4 regions of the Kitasatospora sp. NPDC088779 genome follow, and region 1 is predicted to be linked to each of the others. Evidence: riboswitches for the same ligand, from Rfam matches in the RefSeq annotation. Region 1 holds a riboswitch; each other region holds the start of a gene.
The links. Region 1 has a riboswitch for cyclic di-AMP ahead of AB0P03_RS08075 (M23 family metallopeptidase). Riboswitches for the same ligand answer to the same signal wherever they lie in the genome.

Region 1 (3,199 bases):
CGTCCACGTCGCCGGCGGTGTGGTGATACTCGCGGATGGCCAGCCGGGGGCCGGTGAGTCGTACGGGGACCATGGCAGCCGACCCTACCCCCGGCCAGCGGTTACCGTTCGAGCTATGAACGACGAAGACCTGCGGCTCGCCCCGCGCACCAGGGCCTCCGACCTGCTCGCCTGGGCGGCGGAAGAGGACCGCGCCCCGGTGGCCGAAGCGCCGCTGCGCGCGGTGCTGGCCCTGCTGGAGCTGGGCGAGGGCAGGATGCACGACGGCTGGCCCGAACTGACCTCGAACGCGGTGGAGCACCTGCTGTACGAGCGGCTCTACCTGTACGTCCAACCCGAACCGGAGGCGGACCCGCTGGCGTACGGCGCCGCCGTCCGGCTGCTGACCGACCACCAGCGGGCCGCCAAGCGGCTCAACGCCAAGCGCCAGGAGCGGCTGCACGCCGAGGCCGAGTGGCAGGGCGAGGTCGCGGCCGGGCTGCTGCGCCGCGCCGACCTGGTGACCTGGCCCCGGCTGTACGCGCTGCTGCTGCACGCGTACGGGGCGGACGTCGCGGATCCGGAGGCGGTGCGGGAGTGGCTGACCGGCTTCCGGGAGCTGGCGCAGGAGGAGCGGCTGGCCGTGTTCGCCGCACTGGCGCAGACCGGCTGGCTGGACGAGGTGGACGAGCAGGGCTGGAGCCCGACCCGGGTGATCTCGGTCGGCATGGCCACCGACGGCGCGCGCCGGCTGCTGGAGCAGGGCCTGATGCGGCGCAGCTACCGCAACCTGGCCGAGCTGACCGCGCTGGGCCAGCCGATGCCGGACGAACTGGCCGGGGACTTCGGAGCGTTCGAGGAGGCGGCGGTGGAAGCCGCGCTCGACCTGTACGGGGAGTGGACGGTGCCCGGGCTGCCACGACTGCTGGTGGAGGAGTTCCCGGACCTCGCGCCGGAGCCGGGGCAGGAGGAGATCGACGCGTACCTGGCCGGGCTGGCGCAGGAGGAGTTCGACGCCCGCCTGGAGGGGCTGGCGGGGCCGGCGCAGGAGGAGTTCGACGCGCACCCGGCGGAGCCGGCAGACCCGGCGCAGGAGTGACGCGGCGAAGCCCCGGCCGCGGTGCCTTCTGGTTCCGGCGGCCGGGGCTTCGCGGGTGCGTCAGGGGTTGAGGCCGCGCTGCTGGTTCCGGCGGCCGGGGCTTCGCGGGTGCGTCAGGGGTTGACGCCGCGCTGCTGGAACCAGGTCTCCGGGTCGACGGGGGCGCCGCCACCGGGGCGGACCTCCACGTGCAGGTGCGCGCCGGTGACGTTGCCGGTGGCGCCGACCTTGCCGATCTGCTGGCCGGAGCCGACCTTGCCGGAGCCCTTGATGATCGAGGAGAGGTGGCAGTACCAGATCTCGGTGCCGTCGGGCAGGGTCTCGACGATCCGGTAGCCGTACGAGCCGGACCAGCCGGCCGAGGTGATGGTGCCCTGGCCGACCGCGTAGACGGGGGTCCCGGTGTCGGCGGCGAAGTCCAGGCCGGTGTGCAGGTGGGCCCAGTAGCGGGCGCTCTGGCCGTAGTGGGCGGTGAGGTGGTAGTCGCGCACCGGCAGGGTGAGGGCGGCGGCCTTGGCCCGCTCGGCTTCCTCGGCGGCCCGCTTGGCCTCGGCCTCCTTGGCGGCGGCCTTGGCCTCCGCCTCCTTCGCGGCCTGGACGCGGGCGTCCTCCTCGGCGGCGGTGCGCTGGCTGTCGGCCTGCAGCTGGATGCGGGCGGCGAGCGCGAGGCCGGGGTCGGCGGAGAGGGCGACCGGGGTCTCGTCCGGGGTCTCGATGGCGGGGGCGGCGGCCGGGGTGGCGGAGGCGAAGCCGGTGGCGCCCAGGGTGGCGGCGACGGCGGTGACGCCGAGCAGCGGGGAGGCCCCACGGACCTGACGCGGCATCCGGTGCCGGTTGGTCTCGGCCTCCGGGCCCGCGTACTCGGGGCCGTCCGGGCCGGGGTGGTCGAGGAGCCGGGTACCTGCTGCGAGGCCGGCCGGGTGTGCCGGAGTGTGCGTCGACGCCACGGAGGCGCGCTCCTTTCCTTCCTTCGCGCCTACCGGGTTAGCTGACGGGTTCGGAGCAGGAAGGTCTCCTACGGCCGGGCCGGAGCCCCGCCGATTCACCCCAAGGAACGTGGTTCCCCGGCTCCCTGACCTGCCCGGAGGCCGGTCGGCGGGATTAGGCGACGGCGCACGGTGCCGTCTGGGTACGGCGTTGACGACCGCGCTGCGTTATCAAACGTTAATCCTAGGAGGCCCTGATTCCAAGCCGTTCGCCCGGGACGACCGGAGACGGGCGGGGCACTCCGGGGCACGACGGGCGTTTTGTTCCCCTTGGACACCCCTGCACCCCCTTGAGCACCGTTGACGCCACCTCACGTGATCGGACGTCAACGAACGACCCTTCATCCGCGCACCCCCCGCCGGCCTCCCCCGCTCCGCAGGGCGCGAGGGCTTGACGGCTAAGGCTATTAGCCTTAGCTTTATGGCTATCGGCGGCAGCACCGAAGCCCCGCACCGGCAACCCTCCGGAGGCCCACCATGAACGCCACCAGCGCCCCCACCACCCAGTACCTCGACGTCACCGGCGGCCGCCTCGCCTACGACGACACCCGACAGGGCGACGGCGCCCCCGTCGTGCTGCTCCCCGGAATGCTCGACACCCGCGCCGCCTACCGGCACCTCCGCCCGCTGCTGGCCGCCGCCGGCCGCCGGGTCATCACCATGGACCTGCGCGGCTTCGGGGAATCCTCGATCATCTGGGACGACTACTCCCCCGCCGCCATCGCCACCGACGTCCTCGCCCTGCTCGACCACCTCGGCATCGACCGCGCCGTCCTGGTCGGCAACTCCTACACCGGCGCGACGGTCGTCAAGGCCGCCGGCGACGCCCCCGAGCGGGTCGCCGGCATCGCCCTGATCGACGCCTTCATCGAGAACCCCCCGCCCGGCGCCCTCATGCGCGGCGCCCTCCGCGTCATGGGCTTCCTGACCGTCCACTCGCCCGCCTTCTGGGGCCTCTACCACCGCAAGCTGGCCTACCCGGGCGCCAGGCCCGCCGACTTCGACCCGTACGTGGCCGGACTCGTCGCCGCCATGCGCACCCCCGGCCGCAAGACCGCCACCCGCGGACACGTCAGCGGGGACTCCGCGCCCGTCGGCTGGACCGCGGCCGTGCGCTGCCCCTCGCTCGTCATCA
Region 2 (3,199 bases), on a different contig from region 1:
GCCCCGAGCGCCCCGAGATCCCGGCCGGATCCCCGGCCCTGGTGCTCGCCGTGCCCGCGACCGCCGGGCCCGAGTCCCGCTCGGTCGTCGAGGAGCTGCTGTCGATCGTCCGCAGCGAGCAGGGCGACATCCAGACCGCCGTCGGCTACCTCCCGGGCGAAGCCGCCCAGGGCGCCGACAGCGACGACCGCACCGTCGCCGAACTGCTGGCCATGGCCGCCGAGGCCGGCCTGCCCGCGCCGGTCCTGGTGCCGCTGGTACCCGGCCCGCACGGATTCCTGACCGAACTCCACGCCCTCGCCGCCGAGTACGGAGCCCCCGTCACCGACGTGCTCGGCCCGCACCCGCTGCTCGCCGAGGCCGTGCACGTGCGCCTGTCCGAGGCCGGCCTGGCGCGTGCCGACCGGGCCCGGCTGTTCGCCATCGCGACCGCCGCGGACGGCGTCGTGCTGACCACCGTCGGCGGCGAGGAGGCCGCTGCCGCTGCCGGCATCACCGGTGTCCTGCTGGCGGCCCGGCTGGCCGTCCCGGTCGTGCCCGCCGCGCTCGACGTGCCGGGCTCGGTCGCCGCGGCCGTCAACCACCTCAAGGAGACCGGCTCCCAGCGCCCGGCGCTGGCCCCGCTGGTGATCGGGCCGGAGGCCGACTCCGAGCTGCTCGCCACGGCCGCCGAGGAGACCGGCTGCCCGTCCGCGGCGCCGCTGGGCGCCTACCCGACGGTCGGCCAGCTGATCGCCTCCACCTACCTGGCCGCGCTGCCGGCGCCCTCCCCCGAGGCCCTGGCGCGGGCCGAGGCCGAGGCGGCGGAGGCCGCCGAGGGCACCCACGCCGACCACTCCGGCCGGGGTGGTCGCGCCGCTCACGCCGCTCACGCCGCCGCCGAGGAGTCGGCCGGCCAGTAGTAGCGGTCACCGTACGTGTGAAGGGCCCGGAACGGCTACGTTCCGGGCCCTTCCCGCTTGTCCCGTAAGGGAGTTAAAGGACGAATGGGTGTGATGTCCGTTCTATCCGTATTTGTTCACCATCGCTCGACGCATCCCCCGATGACCACAGTGCGGACACGCCGCCCTCCCGACGGGCGGGCCCCCGGGCGACCCGACCCACCGTCACCTGCCTCCTGAAGCGCAGACAGTTGCGCGCACCCTTCGCGGGGTTGCCGGAAATCGGTCATTTCCGATCGCGACAAGCGAGGGGAACGACCGTTCTCGCCAAACCGTGATGCGCGTCACAGGTGTTTGCAGTTTGAACTTAAGTCTGCTTAACGTGCTCCCCGTTCGTGGCCACACGAACCCAGTTCATCCGCGACGCCGAGTCCTGCCGTCGGATGTCCTGGCAGCGCGAAAACGCACCACGGCAGGAGCGGGGGACCCACAGGTAAGTCGCCCCGGACCGTTCCCCGGAACGATCCAGGGCTAGGGGTGAAGCCGCGCCCACAGCGCGGCCGGGCAACTCCAGCCCGAATCCGACAGCTCACCTCGCAGGCGTGGGAGAGGACTGCGTCTTCATGCTGCCCACCAACGGCACCCGTCTGTCCAGTCGTACCCGACGCGTGATCGCCGCCGTCGGCGTCGCGGGCGTCGGCCTCACCATCCCCTGCCTCACCTCCGGCACGGCCTCCGCCGCCTCCGTCGCCACCTGGGACAAGGTCGCCCAGTGCGAGAGCACCGGCAACTGGAGCATCAACACCGGCAACGGCTTCTACGGCGGACTGCAGTTCACCTCCAGCACCTGGGCCGCCTTCGGCGGCACCGCCTACGCCCCCCAGGCCAACCAGGCCACCAAGGACCAGCAGATCGCCGTCGCCGAGAAGGTCCTCGCCTCGCAGGGCCCCGGCGCCTGGCCGGTGTGCTCGGTCCAGGCCGGCCTGACCAAGGGCGGCACCCCGGCCGCCGTCGACACCTCGGCCGGCTCGACCACCGGCTCGGCTGCCGGTTCGACCGCCACCAAGCCCGCCGCGAAGCCGGCCGCCCCGGCCGCCAAGCCCGCGCAGACCCAGACCCCGGCCCCGGCCGCGAAGCCCGCCAAGCCGGCCGCACCGGCCCAGGACCAGGCGCAGGCCCCCGCCGACTCCACCAACGGCACCTCGGCCCAGAAGGGCCAGAGCCAGGCCCGGAACAGCGCCCAGCCCCAGGCCGACGACTACACCGTCGCCTCCGGCGACTGGCTGTCCTCGATCGCCGACAAGCACAACCTCCAGGGCGGCTGGCAGCGGCTGTACGAACTCAACCGCGGCACCCTGACCGAGGGCCCGGACTCCATCTACCCGGGCCAGCGCCTCTCGTTCAAGGACGGCGGCCAGGCCCAGCAGTCGGCTCAGGCCGACCGGTCCGGCTCCGGCTCGTCGGCCACGTCCGGCTCGGACTTCACCTGGTTCGACCGCTCGCAGAAGTCCGGCCAGACCTCCAACGGCGCTGTCGCGAGCGCCAAGCCGGCCGCCCAGCCCCAGGCCCCGGCCACCAAGCCGGCCTCCAAGCCGGCCGCCCAGGCTCAGACCCCGGCTCAGACCCCGGCCGCCACCGGCAGCATGGCCGCCGCGGTCTCCTTCGCCCAGTCGAAGGTCGGCCAGGCGTACGTCTACGGCGGTACCGGCAACGGCGGCTGGGACTGCTCCGGCCTGACCCAGGCCGCGCTGCGCGCCGCGGGCGTCTCCGTCCCGCGCGTCGCCGCCGACCAGGCCGCCGCCAGCACCCGCGTCTCGCTGGACAGCCTGCAGGCGGGCGACCTGCTGTTCTGGTCCAACAACGGCCAGAACTCCGGCGTCTACCACGTCGCGATCTACATCGGCGGCGGCCAGTACGTCGAGGCCGCCAACCCGAGCTCGGGCGTGCGCCTGCAGACCGTCGCCAATTGGGCGCCGGACTTCGCCGGCCGGGTCTGAGCACGACCGACGGGTGACAGCCGACAACTGACGGCTGACCCGGCACCCGGGCGGCACACAACGGGCCCCGGAGAGCAACTGCTCTCCGGGGCCCGTCCGTTGACCGTCCTCAGCGCGCGCAGGCCCCCGTGGACCCGCGCATGACCAGCTCCGGCTGGAACATGAACTCCCCGCGCTGGACCGCGTTTCCGCCGACCTCCTCCAGCAGCGCGTCCACCGCCGCGGTCGCCATCGCCTCGACCGGCTGGCGGATCGTGGTCAGCGGCGGCTCGGTGAAGGCGATCAGCGGCGAGTCGTCGAAGCCGACCACCGAGACGTCGT
Region 3 (3,199 bases), on a different contig from region 1:
TGGGAACGACGGTGCACGGGCATGGCGGCAGCGGCTCCGATCCGGCGGTGGGCCCCGCCGCCGCCCCAACGCGGGCGGCCCTGGAAGCGGAGTCCGGTGGCAGACGTTAGCGAGTCCGGGCAACCGAGTCCAAACCCCTGCCAACCCGAATATTTGACCCGCAATCGGACATCAGTCCGATGCGCCGGAAAAGCCGCAGGCCCGGCCTTCCGTGGTGGAAGGCCGGGCCTGGGAGGGCCTGAGCGGGGATCAGACCCGCACGATGGAGGTCAGCGGCATGTTGCCGACGGCCTCGTAGCGGACCGACGCGCCCGGCTTGGGCGCGTGCAGCACCTGGCCGTTGCCCGCGTAGATGCCGACGTGGTGGGCGTCCCCGTAGAAGATCAGCAGGTCGCCGGGCTGGGCCTGGGAGAGGTCGGTGCCGATCCGGGTACCGGCGTGGGCCTGCTCCTGCGAGGTGCGCGGCAGCGAGACGTCGACCTGGTTGAACGCCCAGACCATCAGGCCCGAGCAGTCGAAGGAGCCGGGGCCGGAGGCGCCGTAGACGTACGGGCTGCCGATCTTGGAGGCGGCGATGGACAGCGCCGCGGCGCCGCGCGAGCTGCCGGCGCTCGGCTTGGTGACCGGCGCGGCGGGGGCCTGCGACGCGCTCAGGTCGGTGCGGCTGTTGTCGCGGGAGGAGCGGTCGGCGGCCTGCTGGGCCGCCGCCTGCTGCTGGGCGGCCTTCGCGGCGGCGTCGGCCTTCGCCTTGGCCTCGGCGGCGGCCTTCTCCTCGGCCGCGCGGATCGCCTGGCGCTCCTGCTCGGACAGGGTGTTGAAGAGGTCCTGCGCGGCCTTGAGCTTGCCCTGGACCTCGTCCTTGGCGCTCTTCAGCTGCTGGGTGGTGGTCTCCATCTCGGCGAGCTTGCCCTGGGCCTCGGAGCGCACCTGGTCGAGCTTGCGCTGCTCGTCCTGGAGCTGCTTGAGCTGGCCCTTCTGGGTGCCACCGGCCTGGTTCAGCGTGTCGGCCTGGCTCAGGAAGGTGTCCGGGCTGGCGGAGAACATCAGCTGGACGGTCTGGGATATGCCGCCGTTGCGGTACTGCTCGCCGGCGATCTCGGCCAGGCCGCCCTGGAGGTCGGTCACCTGCCCCTGCTGCCGCGCCACCTGGTCCTGCAGGTCGGTGACCTGCTTCTGCAGCTGCTGCTGCTTCTCCTGGGCGGCGTTGAGCTTCTCGGTCGCGACCTCGGCCTGCTCGTTGAGCTGGTCGACCTGCTCCTTGACCTGGTCCTTGGTCGGCTGCGGGTCGGCGTGGGCGCCGGACTGCGCGGACAGCGCGACGGCCGCCGCGGCGAAGCCGGTCAGGATCGAGACCCGGGTGCGACTGGCGGGCTTGGGACGACGATGGGACGCCACGAAGGCGGACTCCTTCTTCCTACGCCGTCTACCGGGTGAGCTGACGGGTTCGGGCCGGAAGCGTGCCCTACGACGCCTCACGGCCGTTCCACCGGCCGACCTGGCGCCGATTCACCCCGGAGGAACGTGGTTCCCCGGCTCCGTTCGACAGCACCCCCGACTGCTGGGCTCCCCGTCGGGCAGGCACTGGGCCCGCCCCGCTGCGTCACGAACTCGACGGAAACCACCGCCGTCACCCTGGCTGGGCGATCGGGAGTGCGGTGGTTCGGGGCACGACCCTAGTAACTGAACCGTGATCCGTTCAAATCCTTGTCAGAAAAAAGACGGAAGAAGACCAAAGTTCTTTTGTGAATATGACACATAGTGATCACCGCCGTACGCAAAGCTGATCACTCTTCACCGGGGACTCGCGCTGCGGACAAAACCCGAACGCCACCCCCGGTCGGAGGGTGGCGTGGATCACAGGCCCGGACGGGGCCCTTCGGGCGTGTCGGGCCGTCAGACCCGGCGGATCGTGTTGATCGGCATCGCGTCGACCTTCATCACCTTCACCACGTCGCCGGTGTGCGGCGCGTGCACCACCATGCCGTTGCCGATGTACATCCCGACGTGGTGCCGGTCGGCGCCGTAGATGACCAGGTCGCCCGGCTGGGCCTGGTCCAGCGAGACCTTGGTGCCGACGTTGCCCTGCTCCTGCGAGGTGCGCGGCAGCGAGACGCCGGCCTGGCCGTACGCCCAGACCATCAGGCCCGAGCAGTCGAAGGTGGTCGAGCCGGTGGCGCCCCACACGTACGGCGAGCCCTGCTTGCTCATCGCCTTGGCCACGGCCACGCCCGCGTAGCCGCCGGCCTGCGGGAGGCTGCCGAGGTCGGCACGGTCGCTGCCGCGCGAGGCGCGGTCGTCCTGCTGCTGCTGGGCCCGCAGCGCGGCGCGGTCGGAGGCGCTGAGCGAGTTCAGCAGGTCCTGCGCGGCCTTCAGCTTCTGGTTGACGTCCGTCTTGGCCTGGTTCAGGTCCTTGGTGGTGGAGTCGAGCGAGGCCAGGACGGCGGCGGCCTCGGACTTCTCCTGGTCCAGCCGGCGCTGCTGGTCCAGCAGTCCCTTGAGCGCCTCCGACTCGCTGGCGCTGGCCTGCTGGGCGCTGGACGCCTTCTCCAGGTAGCCCGACGGGTCCGAGGAGAGCATCAGCTGGACGGACGGGTCGATGCCGCCGGTGCGGTACTGCTCGCCCGCCACGCCGGCCAGGCCGGTCTGGAGCTGGGTCATCTCGTCCTGGCTGCGGGCCACCTTGTCCTGCAGCTGGTCGGACTGCTTGCGGAGCTGGTCGGCCCGCTCCTTGGCGCCGTTGTACTTCTCCGCCGCCTGCTCCTGATCCTGCTGGAGCTGGTCGATCTGCGCCTTGACGTCGGTCTTGCTCGGCTGGGGCGCGGCGTGCGCGGCGACCTGCGCGGAGAGGGCGACCGCGGTCGCCGCGGCAGCGGTGAGCACGGAGACCCGGGCGCGGCTCGGCTGCTTGGGACGGCGGTGGGAGGCCAAGGGAATTGCTCCTTCTTCCATCGGCCTCACCCGATCAGGTGAGAATCCGGAAAATAGGTTTGACGCCACACCCTAGGGAAGATCCACGGGTTTTGCCACTCCCCCGAAGGCGTGAACTCCACTTCCCCCGCAGGCTTCACTGGATGTGCACACCGCCGCAAACCGGGCGCTGACCAGGCCTCATCCCGCCGCGGCAGCCGTCAGGGCCGCGCCAGCCGGTTCAGCAGCAGAACGGAAGCCACGGGGCGCGCGCCGGCCTTCCGCACGCCCT
Region 4 (3,199 bases), on a different contig from region 1:
AGGTTGACGGCGGTGAACAGCCGGGAGGAGAAGAGGCCGAGCGGCAGCATCGGCTCGGCGGCGCGGCGCTCGACCGCGATGAAGGCCGCGCCGAGCAGCAGGCCGATCGCGCCGGTGAGCCAGACCGCGGGGGACAGGCCCTCCCCGGCGGCGGTCAGCGCGTAGGTGATCGCGCCGAGGGCGAGCGCGGCGAGCAGCGCGCCGGGGACGTCGAAGCGGCCGACGGCGCTCTCGTTCCGGCTCTCGGGGACGAACCGGGAGGTGACCGCGACCACGGCGGCCGCGAGCGGAAGGTTCAGCAGGAAGATCCACCGCCAGCCGGGGCCGTCCACCAGCCAGCCGCCGAGGAAGGGGCCGACCGCGGCCGACACCCCGCCGAGGCCCGACCACAGGCCGACCGCCGCCGAGCGGTCGTCCGGGTGGAAGACGGCTTGCAGCATGGCGAGCGAACCGGGGGTGAGCAGCGCCCCGCCGATGCCCTGGACGGCGCGGGCGGCGATCAGCACGTGGATGGTGGGGGCGGCGGCGCAGGCCGCGGAGGCGGCGGCGAACCAGAGCACGCCGATCAGGAAGACCCGGCGCCGGCCGTACCGGTCGCCGAGCGCGCCGCCGAGCAGGATCAGTCCGGCCAGGGTGAGCAGGTAGGCGTTGAGCGTCCACTGCAGGGACGCGAGGGAGGCGCCGAGATCGGTGCCGATGCGGGGCAGCGCGACGTTCACCACGGTGCCGTCGAGCATCGCCATGCTGGAGCCGAGCACCGTCGCGAGGAGGACCCAGCGTCCCCGCGAGGTGCCCAGGCGCAGTGTTCCTGCTTCGGAGGTGGCCACGGGCCGATCCTGCGCCCGTGGGGCGTACGTGACAAGGGTCACCGGGGGGTGTGTCGGTGGGTGCGCGGTGCGTGAGCGGGCGGGTGCGCAGCGGTGGCGGAATCGGCGCAGCGTCGTGGATCAGTGGCGCCGGGTGAATGGATTGTGCACGTACGGTGCAGCCGATCATTCGGAGGGTCACCGCAGCTCGGGGGGTTGTTGCCGGTTCAAGTGATCGACATTGCTTCACCCGAACGGATGGGTTTTAGTTCAGCGACCGCCCGGCCAGTCCGGACGGATCCACCGGGTGGAACGCCGAATCCTGCCGCTGCCCGGTGGCTCGCACCGAACTCTGTACGGCAGGAGCGGGGGACCCACAGGTAAGTCGCCGGACCGGAAACGGCACGCTTTCGCGTACCCGGATCCAGGGCCGGCTAGGGGTGAAGCCGCATGTGCGGCCGGGCAACTCCAGCCCGAACCCGACAGCTCACCTCGCAGGCGTCGGAGAGGAAAATTCCATGCCTGCACAGGCTCGTCGTATCGCCCTGCCCCGCGCCGCCCGCATCGGGATCGCCACCGCCGTCACCGGTGTCTCCTTCGCCCTGCCGCTCGTCACCGCGATGAGCGCCCAGGCCCACCCCGCGCCGGCCGCCGCGGTCACCGCCGCCCCGGCCGCCGCTCCCGCCGACCAGGCCCAGGCCTCGTCGCAGGAGAGCTACCGCGTCGTCAGCGGCGACACCCTGTCCCGGATCGCCGACGCCCAGCACGTCGACGGCGGCTGGCAGGCGCTGTACGACCACAACCGTGAGGTCGTCGGCGGCAACCCGGACCTGATCTTCCCCGGTCAGCGGCTCGTGATCGCCGGCCAGGCCGCCCCGGCCAAGCCCGCTGCCCCGGCGAAGCCCGCCCAGCCGTCCGCCCAGGACGCCGCGCCGGCCACCACCGCCAAGCCGCAGGCCCAGCCGGAGGTCCGGACCGAGGCGGCCAAGCCGTCCGCCCAGCTCCAGGCCCAGCTGCAGACCGCCGCGCCGTCCGCCGTGGTCACCGCCGTGCCGGTCGCCGCCGCTTCGGCCTTCGTCGCCCCGCTGGCCGGCCCGAAGCTGGGCACCGCGTACGGCGTGGCAGGCTCGATGTGGGCCTCCGGCCACCACACCGGCCAGGACTTTGTCGCCTCCACCGGCACCCCGCTGCGCGCCGTCGGCAACGGTGTCGTGGTGAAGGCCGGCAACGGCGGCGCCTACGGCAACGAGGTCGAGATCAAGCTCGCCGACGGCCACTACGCCGAGTACGCGCACCTCTCCTCGATCGGTGTGAAGATCGGTCAGGCCGTCAAGGCCGGACAGCAGATCGGCCTCTCCGGCGCGACCGGCAACGTGACCGGCCCGCACCTGCACTTCGAGATCCGCAACGGCTCGGAGTACGGCTCGGACATCAACCCGGTCGCCTACCTGCGGGCCCACGGCGTCGCGCTCTGACCCGTACCGGATGTGCCGGATGAGGAACCACCGCTGCTACGGGGCGAATCGACCGCCCGGGATGGTCATGTCGGGTGACCGCTCGACCGGGTGATCGCCGCAGCAGTGGACATGGGCGCGGGACACGCCCAGGCCGGCCCGGCTCGCGAGACTTCTCTCGCGAGCCGGGTCGGCCGCTGTCGTTTCCGGGCCTTGGTGGGTGTGTCCGGGGAGAGTTGACGATACGTCAGTGTGCTTCGGCGGGCCGGTTCAGAGCCGGTGGGCGGGCAGCCCGTGCTGGGCGGCGGTCAGCAGCTCGTGCATCCGCTGCCCGAAGTCCTCGGTGTCGGCGGCCGGTTCGGGGAAGACCAGGCGGACGTCGCGGTGGCCGTGCGGGTGGTCCAGGCGCAGGACCAGGCCGTGGCGGTCCAGGGCGAGCGGGCGGACCTCCGGGTGCTGGGCGAGCAGGTCCGGGTCGAGCAGCCGGGTGAGGACGGCGAGGGCGTCGGCGTGGTCGTCGGCGAGGTGGGTGAGCATGGCGGCCTCGTAGCGGGCCAGCGGGTCGGGCGTGGCGAGGGCGAGGTCGCCGGCGGTGAGCGCGCCGGTGCCGTACGGGGTGGCGAGGACGGCGTGGGCGACGTCCACGCGCAGGTGGACGCTGAGGCCGTCGTCGGCGAGGTGGGCCAGGTGCAGTCGGCCGGCCAGGGTGAGGCGGGCGCGGATCCGGTCGCGGACGGCGACGGGGGAGATGTCGGTGACGTCCAGGACGACGGCGAGTCCGTCGGTGGCGCGGGCGGCGGCGGTGGCGAGCGGGTCGCCCAGTGGGGCGCGCAGGCGCAGCCGGGAGCCGTGGACGGAGACCGGGGAGTCGAGGTCGTGGTGTTCGCCGAAGGCGCGGACGGTGAGCGAGGAGGTCGCGCTGAGCAGGCTCTGGACGCG

Region 2: another riboswitch for cyclic di-AMP. It lies ahead of AB0P03_RS28260 (transglycosylase family protein); the one in region 1 lies ahead of AB0P03_RS08075 (M23 family metallopeptidase).
Region 3: another riboswitch for cyclic di-AMP. It lies ahead of AB0P03_RS13055 (NlpC/P60 family protein); the one in region 1 lies ahead of AB0P03_RS08075 (M23 family metallopeptidase).
Region 4: another riboswitch for cyclic di-AMP. It lies ahead of AB0P03_RS30555 (LysM peptidoglycan-binding domain-containing M23 family metallopeptidase); the one in region 1 lies ahead of AB0P03_RS08075 (M23 family metallopeptidase).

What each region holds. Positions count from the first base shown of each region.
Region 1 is NZ_JBFBHW010000006.1:250,829-254,027, reverse strand. Features, by position in the region: gene AB0P03_RS08085 (GNAT family protein) at 1-73, opposite strand, end outside; gene AB0P03_RS08080 (hypothetical protein) at 116-1,078, shown strand; gene AB0P03_RS08075 (M23 family metallopeptidase) at 1,192-2,025, opposite strand; cyclic di-AMP (ydaO/yuaA leader) riboswitch at 2,038-2,196, opposite strand; gene AB0P03_RS08070 (alpha/beta hydrolase) at 2,542-3,199, shown strand, end outside.
Region 2 is NZ_JBFBHW010000036.1:14,450-17,648, forward strand. Features, by position in the region: gene AB0P03_RS28255 (hypothetical protein) at 1-902, shown strand, start outside; cyclic di-AMP (ydaO/yuaA leader) riboswitch at 1,337-1,497, shown strand; gene AB0P03_RS28260 (transglycosylase family protein) at 1,484-2,878, shown strand; gene AB0P03_RS28265 (LacI family DNA-binding transcriptional regulator) at 2,988-3,199, opposite strand, start outside.
Region 3 is NZ_JBFBHW010000011.1:119,742-122,940, forward strand. Features, by position in the region: gene AB0P03_RS13050 (NlpC/P60 family protein) at 1-23, opposite strand, end outside; gene AB0P03_RS13055 (NlpC/P60 family protein) at 250-1,395, opposite strand; cyclic di-AMP (ydaO/yuaA leader) riboswitch at 1,406-1,555, opposite strand; gene AB0P03_RS13060 (NlpC/P60 family protein) at 1,894-2,928, opposite strand; gene AB0P03_RS13065 (NYN domain-containing protein) at 3,129-3,199, opposite strand, start outside.
Region 4 is NZ_JBFBHW010000042.1:40,108-43,306, reverse strand. Features, by position in the region: gene AB0P03_RS30560 (MFS transporter) at 1-827, opposite strand, end outside; cyclic di-AMP (ydaO/yuaA leader) riboswitch at 1,140-1,322, shown strand; gene AB0P03_RS30555 (LysM peptidoglycan-binding domain-containing M23 family metallopeptidase) at 1,325-2,281, shown strand; gene AB0P03_RS30550 (DUF2470 domain-containing protein) at 2,531-3,199, opposite strand, start outside.